One region of the Lysinibacillus sp. UBA5994 genome, then DNA from elsewhere that is predicted to be linked to it. Evidence: riboswitches for the same ligand, from Rfam matches in the RefSeq annotation. Region 1 holds a riboswitch; each other region holds the start of a gene.
The links. A riboswitch is a leader RNA that binds a small molecule or an ion and turns the genes downstream of it on or off. The one in region 1 is predicted to bind cobalamin.
Positions count from the first base shown of each region.

Region 2: it holds a riboswitch for cobalamin, as region 1 does, so the genes downstream of both, B3D98_RS02205 (ABC transporter substrate-binding protein) here and B3D98_RS19175 (hypothetical protein) in region 1, are expected to answer to the same signal.
Region 3: it holds a riboswitch for cobalamin, as region 1 does, so the genes downstream of both, metE (5-methyltetrahydropteroyltriglutamate--homocysteine S-methyltransferase) here and B3D98_RS19175 (hypothetical protein) in region 1, are expected to answer to the same signal.

Region 1 covers NZ_DJAU01000057.1:69,512-74,552, reverse strand. The annotation lists gene B3D98_RS19195 (C40 family peptidase) at 1-787, shown strand, start outside; gene ytvI (sporulation integral membrane protein YtvI) at 950-2,008, opposite strand; gene B3D98_RS19185 (hypothetical protein) at 2,099-2,653, shown strand; gene B3D98_RS19180 (glutathione peroxidase) at 2,734-3,279, shown strand; cobalamin riboswitch at 3,404-3,601, shown strand; gene B3D98_RS19175 (hypothetical protein) at 3,760-4,317, shown strand; gene B3D98_RS19170 (ABC transporter substrate-binding protein) at 4,301-5,041, shown strand, end outside.
Region 2 covers NZ_DJAU01000007.1:13,587-18,627, forward strand. The annotation lists gene B3D98_RS02195 (adenosylcobinamide amidohydrolase) at 1-30, opposite strand, end outside; gene B3D98_RS02200 (FecCD family ABC transporter permease) at 27-1,028, opposite strand; gene B3D98_RS02205 (ABC transporter substrate-binding protein) at 1,025-1,993, opposite strand; cobalamin riboswitch at 2,130-2,312, opposite strand; gene B3D98_RS02210 (acyl-CoA dehydrogenase family protein) at 2,370-4,037, opposite strand; gene B3D98_RS02215 (class I adenylate-forming enzyme family protein) at 4,039-5,041, opposite strand, start outside.
Region 3 covers NZ_DJAU01000026.1:140,880-145,920, forward strand. The annotation lists gene metE (5-methyltetrahydropteroyltriglutamate--homocysteine S-methyltransferase) at 1-2,062, opposite strand, end outside; cobalamin riboswitch at 2,237-2,416, opposite strand; gene B3D98_RS08835 (Lsa family ABC-F type ribosomal protection protein) at 2,982-4,463, shown strand; gene B3D98_RS08840 (hypothetical protein) at 4,495-4,914, opposite strand.

The DNA of each region.
Region 1 (5,041 bases):
TTATTTAAATGTAGTGCTTGAGGCAAAAAGCTTTGCAGATTTAATGGATCGTGTCGTAGCGGTAAAAACATTAATGGATGCTGACCAAGAATTAGTGGATCAACAGGAAGCAGATAAAGCAAGCTTAGAGCAACAAAAAGCTACATTAGATGAAAAACAAAAGGAACTTCAAAAACAATTCCAAGAGCTTCAGCAAAAAGAAAGCGAAATGGAAGTGAAGAAAGCTGAGAACGAAGCGAAATCACTTGCATTAAAAGCTGAAATTGCAACGAAACAAGAAGAAGAACGTTTAGAAGCAGAGCGTAAAGCAGCTGAAGAAGAGGCAGCTCGTTTACGTGCACTTCAAGCAGCTACACCAGTTATACAAGCAACTCAGAATAATGGTGGAGGCGAACCACAAAAAATTATTGTTGGGTCAGGAGCTGGCACTGTTTCTTCAGGAGATGCCATTTCAACAGCTAAACAATTCCTAGGACGTCCTTATGTTTGGGGTGGTAGCAACCCATCGACAGGTTTTGACTGTTCAGGTCTTGTACAATGGTCATATAAGCAAGCGGGTGTTTCTTTACCTCGTACAGCATCACAACAATATTTAGCAACACAACGCATTTCAGCAGGTGAAGCACGCGTTGGGGACTTAGTGTTCTTCAGCTATGGTTCAGGTGTAGCTCACGTAGGTATTTATTTAGGTAATAACACAATGATCGACGCTCAAAACAATGGTGTCGTAATTGAATCACTTGATTGGTGGAATCAATACTTAGTAGGCTTTGGACGTATTCAATAGGCCTCACTAATATATAGACGGTTGAGATAAGAAAAAGGTCATCTTTGTAGAGAAAAATATACAAAGATGACCTTTTTTGTTTTTGGAATGCTATTCTTTCAAAAGAAACAAGACGACTACTTCTATTCTTGAAAAGAGACTTTCCTGCATATTAAATTGATATTAAATTTTAAAATTTACTTTGATGACACCTGTCTCTTTCAAGGCAATAAAGAAAATAATAACGAATGGGCCGACAAGTAAACCGATAATACCAAATAACTGTAGACCTATGAACATGGAAATTAATGTTGGTAAAGTGGATAAACCGATATGGTCTCCCATTAATTTAGGCTCGACTACTCGACGAATAATAAGTAAAATAGCAGCTAAGATGAATAATTTTACAGCTATAGAGGTGTTTCCCATCAACAGGTGGTAAAGTCCCCATGGCGCTAGAATAATGATAGAGCCTAGGAATGGTACAATATCTATTAACCAGATAATAATCGTCATTGTTACTGCATATTTCGGTTGGATTAATAGCAGTCCAATGAGTGTGACGCCTCCAATAATAAAGCTTACAAATAAGTGAGCCTTCATATAGCCAAATGTTGCATCTTTTAAGCGATTTAAAATAATTTTTATCTTCTTTGCTGTATTGGGCTTTAAATATTTATAAGTGATTTGCTTTAACTTAGGCAAATCAAGCATAAATAGGAATAGCGCAATCATATAAACGAGAAGACTGATAAATAGGCTGGGTATCTCTGAAAAGAAGGCAGAAACTTTGCTATAATTAAAGAAGCTTAAAAAGGATTCTTCGACTTTCTTTATGAAATCCATAGTGGTTTTTTGAAGCGAAGCACTTACTTCAGGTGGAAAGTCTTCTGTGTATTTAGAAATATTTTCTTGCATATGAAGCCACATATCTGATAGCTTGGAAATATAATAGGGAGCTTGCTTAGATAGTAAAATTATTTGTGTCATTATTTGTGTAATAGAAAGATAACAAATAATAGATATAACAATAACACTCACTATGTAAATAAAAGCAACTGCTATTTTCCGTGACATTTTCCATTTCCGTTTAAAGAACATGACAATTGGTTCTAAGAAAAATGCACTAATCCCAGCAAGTATTAAAGGCATGGACACTGGGATAACAAAATAGGCAGCTAGAAGTAGTGATATTATCACAATCAACCGAAAAATCAATTTCCTAGCATTAAATTTATTCATAAACTCACCTTCTTTGCGAAAAAATTAAGTTAAGTGTAACCATAAATCAAATTTTATTACGTTCTGAAACAATAAAGGTAGGGATGAATTATGGAAAAAGAGATTTTGCAACTTTTTAGTAATCTAACAGAGCATGATCGCGATATTCAATATGAATCTTACGAGGAATTAATAAAAATTATGCAAGAACCCGTAGATTGGACATATGCAGTTTGGGAACAGCTAATAAAAGCTCTTACATACAATAATGGTTATTCTCGTGCACGTGCTGCACAAATTTTATGCGCTTTAGCTGCAAAAAGTGATCCAGAAGAAAGGGTCTTGGAGGATTTTTTAAAGATTTGGGCTGTGACTTACGATGAACAATCTGCTACGGCAAGGCATGCATTACAAGCAATTTGGAAAATTGGACAGGCGGGTCCAGTACAAAGAGATTTGGTTGTATCGTATCTAGCTAAAAGATTTCAAACATGTATAGATGAAAAACAGCCATCTCTTATTCGTCAGGATATTATAATGTCATTTAAAAAGTTATATGATCAAACAAATGACTCGAAATTATTAGATATTGCCCATCGTTTAATTAATGAAGAACAAGATGCTAAATATAAAAAGAAGTATAAGTCAGCCATCCGTTCAAAGTAGCGAGGTGGTGTTTTTTTGTGCAAATTCTTTGATGAACGATAGAATAGTCAACTATAATGAATGAAAAAAGGGGATTATGCATGAGCATTTATAATTATCTAGTTCGGAAGCCTAATGGCGAAATTTTATCGATGGAAACATATCGTGGAAAAACAATGTTAATTGTTAACACGGCAAACCAATGCCGATTTACATATCAATTTGAAGACTTACAGAAAATGTATGATAGATATGGAAAAGAGAATTTTGTAGTTCTTGGATTCCCTTGTGATCAATTTGGCCATCAAAATCCTGAAGATGGGGAGGAAACTAAGCATCTATGCAAGGTAAACTATGGGGTCACATTCCCGATTTTTGAGCTTGTACAGGTAAATGGAGAGGCTACCCATCCACTCTTTAATTATTTAAAGCATGAAGTGGATTACCGAGAGTTTGGGAAGGCAAGTATGCAGGAGAAAATGTTGGCAGAAGCAATTGTTCAACTTGCCCCAAGCTTTTTAGATGGTCGTAATATTCGCTGGAACTTTACAAAATTTCTAGTAGATGCTAATGGTAAGACCGTCGCACGCTTTGAACCAACAGATTCACAGCTCGATATTGAAAAAGCAATTGAAACACTATTATAGTAAATTTCTTAATAATGTAAAAATTTGTTAGGGTTTTCTCTTCAAGTAGAAATAATGCTATATTTTAAAACTGTGTACAGCTATTTTTTCTGAAGCATATATGATAAACTGCTTTACAAATGAAATATTCTTGCAGAATAAAGGTGCTAATTAGCATAATCGGGAATCCGGTGAAAAACCGGAGCTGTTTCCGCAACTGTAAGTGCAGCCATTATAAAGATTTACCACTGTCTCAAAGAAGATGGGAAGGTCCTTTATAACACATTCGTTTCATGTGACGAACTGTACAAGCCAGGAGACCGACCTTTATTTGAACGTATAAAAACTTCTCGGAAGCTAGGAGGATATACGGCAAATACATAGGCTTTGTCCAGTTTGATGGCTCATTATGTTATTTTTGTCGTTCCTTTGCAAAAAGGAGCGACTTTTTTATGCCTTTCAAATAAGAATTTTTCATTATAGAAAATAGGGGGGAAGCAAGTGAAAAAAGATGCCCGTTATTCTTGTTATCCATTTATGCGTGAGAAAGCTTCAACGGTCGATTTTGAAATTCGAACAGATAGCCTGACAACACATCTAGGAGTTGCATTAGCTGCGGTAAAAAAAGAGGATGTTCAAGTTGTTGCTGAGGATTTATTGCTTATGTTACCTATGGCTTATCATGTGAATGGCTCAGTACGTGGGAAATTAGCAGTAACTGAAGAGGATTTATCTTGGTTAAGTGAACGTTATGATTTTTACGTTCGCCATGTGAAGGAAGAGATTCAAAGTTTTGTTTTACCTCAAGGAACAGAGGCTGCTGCAGCCTTACATCTTTGTCGCAGTGAGGCAAAAAAATCATATCGTACTTTACACAAAGTATCAGAAGAACGAGAGGTTCCAGCTATTCTTTTCGATTACCTTGGTTTATTAGCTAATGTATGTTTTGTCATGGCTGTTTTTATGAATCAGCAAGCTGGAATAGCGGAAATACCGTTTATTAGTAAATCCTACCCAATGAAAAAGAAAAAGGAGAATAACAATGAAAAAAGTATTTAATTTCCAATGGCTATCAGTGCTCTTACTTGCACTGGTATTAGCAGGCTGTGGCACTGCTGAAGATACAAAAAATAAAGATGCTTCGCAAGATACACAACAAGCAGAGAAAACAAGCTATAAAGTGACAGATGACCGTGGAGTGGAAATAGAGTTTAAAGAAGTACCAAAAACAGTTGTATCTTTACAACCAAGTAATACTGAAATTTTGTTTGCTTTAGGTGTTGGCGATAAAATTGTAGGAGCAACTGAGTACGATACTTACCCAGAGGAAGCACAAAAAATTGAACGTGTCTCTGATACTACGAACTTTAACAGTGAAAGAATTATAGCGTTAAAGCCAGATGTTGTCATTGCTTATACAATCGGTGATAAGGATGCCCTAAAGCCGCTTGAGGACGCAGGAATTAAAGTGTTTGTTATTCAATCTGCGACTACTTTCGACGATGTTTATGGAGATATCGAACAAATTGCTGCTGTGATGGATGTTCCTGATAAAGGAAATAAATTAAACGAAGAGATTAAAGCGAAAATTGCTGAAGTACAAACGAAGGTGAAGGATGTAAAAACGCCGAAAAATGTTTATTTAGAGGTTAGCCCTAAGCCAGATATATATACAGCAGGCTCTAGCACTTTCCAGCAAGAAATATTAGATGCAGCTAATGTTAATAATGTTTTTTCTGACTTGAATAGCTGGGCAAAAGTGAATGAGGAAGATGTTATTGCG
Region 2 (5,041 bases), on a different contig from region 1:
GCCACCTGATAGATGTTCAACAACAATCATGCCCGTACCCCCTTGCTTCTTCGCTGCTTATAAAAAATATAGGAGAAAACAGGTGCTCCAATAAATGCCGTAATAACACCAATTGGTAGCTCTCTTGGCACAATGATTGTTCGTGCTACTAAGTCGCAAATAATGAGTAATGTTGCACCATTGAAAAAAGATAATGGTAATAAGTGGCGATGATCAGAACCCCAAATCATCCTTGTCATATGCGGCACTACTAATCCTACAAAGCCAATTGTGCCAGAAACTGCTACAGCTGCTCCAGTTAGCATAGAGCCACCTGTTAATATCAAATATTTACTGCGCTTTACATTAACACCTAAATGTTTTGCTCGCTCTTCACCATACAACAAGACATTTAATTCTCGTCTTTGTGTCCATAGCATTATTGAACCTACAATCACAAATGGAATGATCATTTGGACATATGGCCAACCACGCATCGAAACAGAACCAAGTAGCCAGCCTATTACCTGACGTAATTCTTCACCAGATAAGGCAATCATTAATGAAATGAGGGAACCTAAAAATGAACTAAAAATAACACCTGTTAATATCAACGTTTCCATTTTTAATGAGCGGTCTACGAGTCTAGCAAAGCTCATAACAACTACCATCGTAATGATAGCACCAATCATACTGAAGATTGGCAGCGCATACAAACCGACAACAGGTATAGAAATACTAAAAAAGATCGTTAAAACAGCACCAACAGAAGCCCCTGATGAAACCCCTAGTGTATATGGATCTGCTAATGGATTTTTTAATAAACCTTGGAAAGCTGCTCCAGCAATAGCTAGAGATGCGCCTACTAGTCCCGCTAATAACACACGAGGTAAACGAATTTTCCAAAAGATATTGGCGGCTGTTTCATCAACCGCCTTATTCCACAATACTTCTAATGGAATATGAACCGAGCCTATCGCTACGCCACACCAGATGCTAATAAGAAGAAGCGTACATGTTAATGTATAGGCTAGTGCTATTTTTTTCACTTAAATACCTCAGGATAGATTGCTTTTGCTAATTCTTCTAGACCTTCAGCTAAACGTGGCCCTTGACGACTTGTCGTACTTTCATCTACCTGCACAATCGCATTATTTTTTACGGCATTAATCGTATCAAAGCCTGCACGTTTTGGTATTTTCGTTAAAATATCTGGTACATAATGATATGTCACCACGATGACATCTGGATTTTTTGCGATAATTTGTTCTGCATCAATTTTATACCAATTATCGCCATCTACAGCTACATTGTCTGCATTGATCATTTCAAGCATCGCGTTCATAAATGTACCATTGCCAGCTGTATAAATATCTGGCTCATCTGATGCTTCAACTAACACTTTTTTGGGTTCAACATCCTTGACTTTAGACAAAACTTCTTCTACTTTTGCCTTCATATTAGCGACAATTTTTTCTGCCTCTGGTAATTTCCCTGTAGCACGTCCAAGTTGCTCAATTGTTGTATATGTTTCATTAAAGTCTTGTGCATTTTTTACAACAAATACTTTCAAACCTGCTGATTCAAGCTGTGCAATAGCCTCTTCTGAAAGAGACATGCTAGATTCGTGTGAAAAAACGATATCTGGTTTTAAGGCAATAATTTTTTCAATATCGTATTCCATACCCCCAACCTTATCCTTCTCAGCTGCCTCTGGCGGATAATCGTCGTTGTCCGTAACACCAACTATTTCATCATTTAAACCTAGTCCAAAAAGGATTTCAGTATTACTCGGAATGAGTGAAACAATTTTCTCAGGAGGTGCTTCAAGTGTAATGTCCTTACCAAGGGCATCTGTTATCGTCATTGGGAATGTTGCTTCATCCACCTGTGCTGTTTCTTGCTGTGTTTGCTGCTCGTTAGATGGTTTGTTATCTTTTGCTTCCTGCCCACAAGCAGCTAGCAAGCCTACTGCTAAAAATGCTGATAATCCTATTTTCCAAAATTTCTTCATGTGAATCCTCCTTCGTTGATCCGTGCGACATTTCGCTTTACTCTACATCAAAATAAAACCCCTCATCTTTGATCGATGAGGGGGCAAAATCGCACCAAAAAACTGATACAAAATCCACCACCCTATCCTCGTAGGTTGTCATGTCGTTATAAAGGCAGGTCTCCTGGCTAGTGCTACTTGCGATTTTTCAAGCCTTCCCGAAATCTTCAGTGGCATCATTTGAAAAAACTCACACTTACAGTGGCGGGACCGCATCGGAATTACACCGATTTCCCTTTTCACTTTACTTAAGTAAAGAACCTTTATAATATTCAGTTGATTTCATTATACATGAAAATGAAAAAAGTCGCCTCCATTCAAGACGACTCCCCGGCCATTATACAATTTCAGAAAAGTATTGGACTGTTTTCATTTGAGCACCCATTTCTCTTAATGACCATGTCTGTTCTAAATAAACGTCTGCTAGTTTTTCATATTTCCCACCAAATTTATGTGCCCACTCAACCGCTATGACACTTTCATAAAGGTGAGCCATTTTTTCCGCCATACCTTTAGCTTCAAAAGTTTTCGTTGCCTCGTCTAAAGCGCTAAAAATTTGCAGTTTCACAGACATATTCGCCAATTGTTCTTTAACGATTTGTACTAGTGAGCTGTCAGCTAATTTGTCTAATCGTTCCTCCATCTCCTGTACAAACAGTTCATGAGCATGAAACTTATCTACTAAACGAATGAGTTCTAAGGCCAAAATATTAGCCGTCCCTTCCCACACCGTTAACACTTGGGCGTCTCTTAATAAGCGGGGCGTTACAAAGTCTTCTATATAGCCATTACCTCCGTGTAATTCAATTGCCTCACTAGCATAATGAACAGCTTGCTCTGCTGTTTCCTTTTTCATAATGGCAATATATAAACGATTCATAATAAGATCTTGCTGAGTTCCCTGTCCACTTGTCACTTTATCGTATAATTGGATAAGGTCAAAAACTGTCGCTACTTCCACGTGCAACTTAGCTGCAAATTTCCCTAAAGTATCCTGAATCATAGGGTACTGTGTTAAGGGCTTGCCAAATGCATGTCGATTGCTTACATAATGTTTTGCCTCTAAGAAGCCGCGACGCATAATACCAATTGAAGCGACTGCATTACAAATTCTAGAGAGATTTAGTGCTTCTAGCATATAATAAATCCCTTTATTTTGCTCCCCTACAACATAGGCAAGTGTACCATCAAATTCTACCTCACCAGAGGGAACTGCCCGAACGCCTAGCTTATCTTTCAGTCGGCGAATACGTAGATGATTTGTTGTTCCATCTTCTTTGCGCCAAGGAACTGCAAACAATGTTAAGCCTTTGGAACCTGCTGGCGCACCTTCTAGACGTGCCAATACCATCGCTACACCACACATGCCCGCATTTGATGCAAAATATTTTTCACCATATAGACGATAAGCAGTGCCATCCATTCTCGCCTCCACCACATTTGCACCTACGTCAGAGCCCCCTTGACGTTCTGTTAAAAAGGTCGCACCTTCATATAAATCTGTGTCACCTGTTGCACACACATGTGGTAAAAAACGCTGCTTTACCTCTTCATCTGCATAATGATCTAATAGATAGGCAGTTGCCATTGTCAATGTTACCGGACAATAAAAACCGGGCTCTGCATGTGATAGCAAATAACCTTGTGCAAAGCTATAAACATAATTCCCCTTGTGTCCTAGCTGCGGAATATGCTTGTGTACATAGCCTACAATCCCAGTATTATATGTCTCTTCAATCGTTTTTTTATAGCCATCATTAACCCAAACCTCCGATATCTCTTCACCATAGGCATCATATCTTTGAAGGCGAGGCTCACCCTGTCGATCTGTATGCTTTGCCCTCGTATCAATATCACCTGCACATAGCTCACCAAAATCTGTTAACTCTCGTTGGGCATAGGATAAAAACTCTTTATCTAACATCATTTCTACTATTTTTTGAAGCGTGTCATCTTCAGTAAAAAAGTTCGTAGTACGCATTGCTTCTTGTTGTAATACTTTCATGCTATCTCACCTCTTGCCCCTTTAAATTTTGTTTTAATATTTTGCCTGATGCATTGCGTGGTAGCGCTTCTACTTTTTCAAAAATACGTGGTATTTTAAACTTTGCAAGATGCTCCTCTAAATAAGCTTTCAAAGATTCCTCATGGATGTCTTGTTTAGCAGAATACACCGCCTTTACAGTTTCCCCCCATTGCGGATGTGGTACACCAATTACCGCAACCTCGAATATACCTTCAAAGCTCAATAAACAATCTTCAATTTCTTTCGGATAAATGTTGACACCTCCCGAAATAATGACATCCTTTTTACGATCTACGATCCAAATAAAACCATCTTCATCCTTGCGAGCTAGATCTCCTGTTTTTAACCAACCATCAATAAAGGCTTCATTAGTAGCTACTTCATCCTTATAGTAGCCAAGCATGTTGCCCTCACCCAACAAGACAATTTCCCCTACTTCGCCTACATTTACATCTTCTCCACTGTCATTCACAATACGCAACTCTGTACCAAGTGGCGCCCGCTGACCAATACTTCCTGCCTTTGCTTCATGCTCCTTGCCAAATAATAATGAACCACTTGGCCCTGCCTCTGTTAATCCATATACACAAGTCAAATTATTTGTGCGGAATGCCTGCTGAATGAACCGAACCTCACTTTGAGATAACGGTGCCCCACCATAGACCCACCATTTCATAGAAGACAAATCTGCCGAATGTAGCCTTGGCAGTTGTGCCGTTAATAAATAAGCAACAGGTGCACCAAAGAAATGTGTTGTTTTCTCCTTTTCAATGGAATCAATGAATAAATCGGGTGTAAAAGTTGGTGTTAATACATTTGTTGAGCCTACCAATACACCCGCCATTAAAAATAAATGTAATGGTGCAGAGTGTGTTAATGGCATCATAAGCAAAATACGGCTCTCAGACTTTACCTCCATTTCAACAGCTATCATTTGCGCCACTGTTAAAATATTACGGTAGCTAAATAACACACCCTTTGGT
Region 3 (5,041 bases), on a different contig from region 1:
TATAGGGCTGTACTTGTAGTGAGGTAATAAGTTCCCCATGACTTCGTGATGTTTCTATGGAAATCACATCTGCATCTAGTGCGCTAATTGGTTCGATGAAATCATTAAACTCGCAGTAACACATATGTGTATGGATTTGTGTTTCATCTTTGACACTAGATGTCGCAAGCTTAAAGGAATTGACAGCCCACTCTAAGTAAGCCCCCCATTCCTCCTTTCTAAGCGGTAAACCTTCTCTTAACGCTGGCTCGTCCACTTGAATAATTGATATACCTGCGTTTTCTAGTGCTTCCACCTCTTTACGGAGTGCTAATGCAATTTGATAAGCGACATCTTTACGGGACAAATCATCTCGCACAAAGGACCAATTTAATATTGTTACTGGCCCTGTCAGCATGCCTTTTACAAATCGCTTCGTTAGGCTTTGGGCATAGGCGGATTCTTTTACGGTAATTGGTGAAGCCCATGCAACATCTCCATAAATGATCGGAGGCTTCACACAGCGTGATCCATATGAAACAACCCACGCTTTCTCTGTAAAGGCAAAGCCAGTCAGCTTTTCACCGAAATATTCGACCATATCTGTACGCTCAAATTCACCATGAACAAGTACATCGATATCTAATTCCTCTTGTATGGAGATCCAGCGCTTTGTTTCGTCTTCTAAAAATGTTTCATAGGCTTCATTCGATAATTGTTTCTTTCGCCACGCATTACGATTTCTTTTCACTTCATCTGATTGCGGGAAGCTACCGATTGTAGTTGTTGGAAACAGCGGTAATCCTAAGGCTTGTTGTTGGATCGTTTGTCGCTTCGTAAAATTACTGTGTCGTTCAAAATCTTGCTTTGTCACAGTTTGAACGGCTTGATGAATTAACTTATTTTGGCGGATTGGATGATTTTTTAGAGCCTCAATCGCCTTCATACTTTCTGAAAAATTATGTTGTAAGGAACCATCTTTATCTCGTCTATATTTAGTCAGCCCCGTGATTTCTACGATTTTCTCATCTGCGAAGGCCAGAGACTGCTTTAAAACAGGGTCAAGTTCATTTTCCAGAGAGGTTGTGATTGGAACGTGCTGTAGGTTACTTGATGGTTGAATCCATAGTTCAACAGCATGACTTAGCTGTTCAATGGCTTGAATTGTCGCATTGACCTCCGCCAGGTTTGAACGCCAAATATCACGGCCATTCACTACCCCTATTCCTAATACTTTATCCTGCGGGAAACCAAATTGACGAAGTGACGCCATATTTCCTTTATAGCCATGAACAAAGTCCAAACCGAATCCTTGAACAGGCAATGTACTTAATGCTTCATAGGCACTTAAAGCTTCGAAATAAGTCTGTAGCATTATTTTAGCCTCAGGAACGGCAGTGGCTAACTGGTCATACATTTCTTTCACCAGCTTTATCTCTGCTGGATCAAGTGTTAAGACGAGGGATGGCTCTTCTAGCTGAATCCAAGTGGCACCTGCATCCACTAATTCTTTTAATACCTGCGTATAGAGTGGTAATAAAGCTAATAAGTACTCAACCTGTGTTAATTTGTTGTAGCCTTTCGTTAACTTATAAAATGTATAGGGACCAATTAGTGTCGGCTTCGCAATGATACCGAAAGTTTCCTTCGCCTCTAAAAAGTCGGCTAACACTTTATTTTCTGTTAGTTGTAAGGCTTGTCCCTCATACTCTGGAACAATGTAGTGATAATTTGTATTAAACCATTTCGTCATTTCACTAGCTACGGCTGTTTTGTCTCCTCTTGCTACACTGAAGTAGGTATGAAAATCGACTTTACCACCTTGCCAGTTAAAGCGCTTTGGAACTAAACCAAACATCAAAGCTGTATCTAACATTCTATCGTAAAACGTAAAGTCGCCAACTGTCACCATATCGATTCCAAGTTGCAGCTGCTTGTTTATTCTTGATAAACGGATTTTCTTTAATTTTTCCTCAAAGTCCTCCTCAGAAAGTTCATTACGCCAAAATGCTTCTAGTGCTTTTTTCCATTCGCGTTCCTCCCCTATATAGGGATAACCGATCAATGTACTTGTATAGTTCATGTTTTTAAGCTCCTTTTTTAGAAAAAATAAAAAGCCATTCTCCTATTAGGAAAATGGCTGCATGTTAAAATTAATAATGCTAAAACAATACGAAAAAGTATCTACTTTCGCATAAACGTTATCGCACAGTGCCTATTTGGTCACTTTTCACCACCTATTTCCACGTAGGTATTTGGTGTGTACTAGAAATTGGCAGGTCTCCTGGCTTTCCATCAACACGCCTCACAGCCTTCCCAGTTTCCCCAGTGGCATTTGTGATTTGCTCCGAATTACAGTTGCGGGACAGCGTCGGATTTGCACCGACTTCCCTTTTAAGCCAAACATTCATTTGGCACCAAGTCTTACACAATATTCAATTATGCTCCTACTATAGCACATATTTCAGAATAGTAGAAATTATTTTTCAACTATTATATAAATTATTTCTATAAATATTATAGGAATTATTGTATAGTACTAAATGAAAATAAGGTTACATTGTATTCTGTAAAAAAATTTGTTACTATAAAAAGACAATTATGAGAGGACTGATGAATGGACAATGAAGAACTAAACTATATTTTTATTTGAATTGAATGATTTCAAACACAAAATATAGGGTTAGTCTATCCATTTTTAACTATCAGTTTGCATTTTATTTGTCATGACACAAATGGCAAATCGCATTAATTCAGAGAAAGACTAATCCTTCCAATGCACAATTGGAGGGATTTTTTCTTGCTTTCATAGTTGATTTTGTACCTTTCATTTACCCATAAAGGAGAGGAAAAAATATGAGCGATTCAGAAACTATTGTAACGCATGTAACACTCCGTATAAGTCGTTAATATCCATCTGCTTATACGGAGAAATCAACCATAGATGGATAGACCGACTTTGTATGAAAAGTAAACTGTTGCAATACAAAGGAGGAATTATCATGTCCATGATACAAGTACAAAACCTAACTTTTTCTTATCCAAGCAGCTTTGACAATATTTTTGAGAATGTCAACTTTCAAATCGATACGGATTGGAAACTTGGATTTATCGGTAGAAACGGACGAGGTAAAACAACATTCTTTCAGTTGTTATTAGGAAATTATGAGTATAGCGGAAAAATCATCTCTTCTGTAGACTTCACTTATTTCCCCTATCCAGTTTCTGATCCAAATAAATATACCCATGAAATATTTGAGGAAATTTGTCCTCAGGCAGAAGATTGGGAGTGTCTACGTGAAATAGCTTACCTACATGTAGATGCGGAGGTCATGTATCGTCCTTTTAAAACATTATCCAATGGCGAACAAACAAAGGTGCTGCTTGCTGCGTTGTTTTTGACAGAGGGTCAATTTTTATTAATTGATGAACCAACCAATCACCTAGACACGGATGCACGAAAGACGGTTTCCGATTATCTTCGCAGGAAAAAAGGATTTATTTTAATTTCACATGACAGAAGCTTTTTAGATGGCTGTGTTGACCATATCCTATCGATTAATAGAGCCAATATTGACGTTCAAAGTGGAAACTATTCTTCTTGGAAGTTAAATTTTGATCGTCAGCAGGAACACGAAGAAGTAACCAATCAACGACTGCAAAAAGATATCGACCGGTTAAAACAATCTTCAAAGCGTTCGTCAGGTTGGTCTAATCAAGTGGAAGCCTCCAAAAACGGCACAACCAATTCAGGTTCCAAACTGGACAAAGGCTTTGTTGGACATAAAGCAGCCAAGATGATGAAACGAGCGAAGAACCTGGAATCCAGACAACAAAGAGCTATTGAGGAAAAATCAAAACTGCTAAAAAATGTTGAAAAAACCGAGTCATTGAAAGTAGAGCCATTGGCATATCCATCAAAAGAAATGGTTGTTGTCACGGATGTATCGATTCGGTACGATGACCATATCGTGAATAAGCCTATTAGCTTCAAAGTGGCACAAGGGGATCGAGTTGTTTTAGATGGCAAAAATGGAAGCGGAAAAAGTAGTATGTTAAAACTTATTCTAGGTAATCCCATCCAACATACAGGCTCCATAAAGTTAGCTTCAGGTCTAGTCATTTCCTATGTTCAGCAGGATACATCCCATTTAAAGGGATTGCTATCGGAATTTATTGAAGAGCATGGTATTGATGAGACGTTATTTAAATCAATCCTGCGCAAGATGGATTTTGAGCGTATTCAATTTGAGAAGGATATCTCTCATTATTCTGGTGGGCAAAAGAAAAAGCTGCTGATTGCTAAAAGCTTGTGTGAGAAGGCTCATTTATATATTTGGGATGAACCACTCAATTTTATTGATATCTATTCACGCATGCAGATTGAAGAGCTCATAAAAAGCTCTCATCTCACAATGGTGATTGTTGAGCATGATCAGGCATTTCAACAAACTGTAGCAACGAAAACGATAGCGATGTCATAAAGAGAAGAATCCATTTATGGATTCTTCCTTTTTAATGATATTGAAACCAATGAACCCATTTAGAATTTGTCTCTTTTACGATATATAGCTCACCTAGTGATGCACTTTGCGCTGGCAGTAATCTTGGAAACCTTAATCGAACAAACCAGGAGTGATTAGCCACATTTTCTCCACAGAAGTTCACCGCCATTTTATAGTAATTCTCCTCCATGCCAGTTAATATGGGCATGGGCTTTATCACCTCAATTTGCCACTCCTGATAATCAGGGCTTGAGCCATATACTTTTGGAATGATGTCAGCTAATGCTTGACTAAGCTCGTCTTTGTCTTTCTCCGTTGTTTTCATCAATACATCTGGATTTGGACATTTTAAGCCTTCAGGTTCTGATCCCGAAGTAGCTGTTGGAAATAACAAAAGCATACATAAAAAGGGCATTATTATTTTTTCCATTGTTCAACTCCCTTTCTTTAAAAATGCTCGATAATTTACTGTGATTGGTGCACTCTATAAAGTATCATCCTGCAGAAAGGTCACTATTCCATGAAAAAATTTGCTTATGTTTTAATGGCTATCTTCA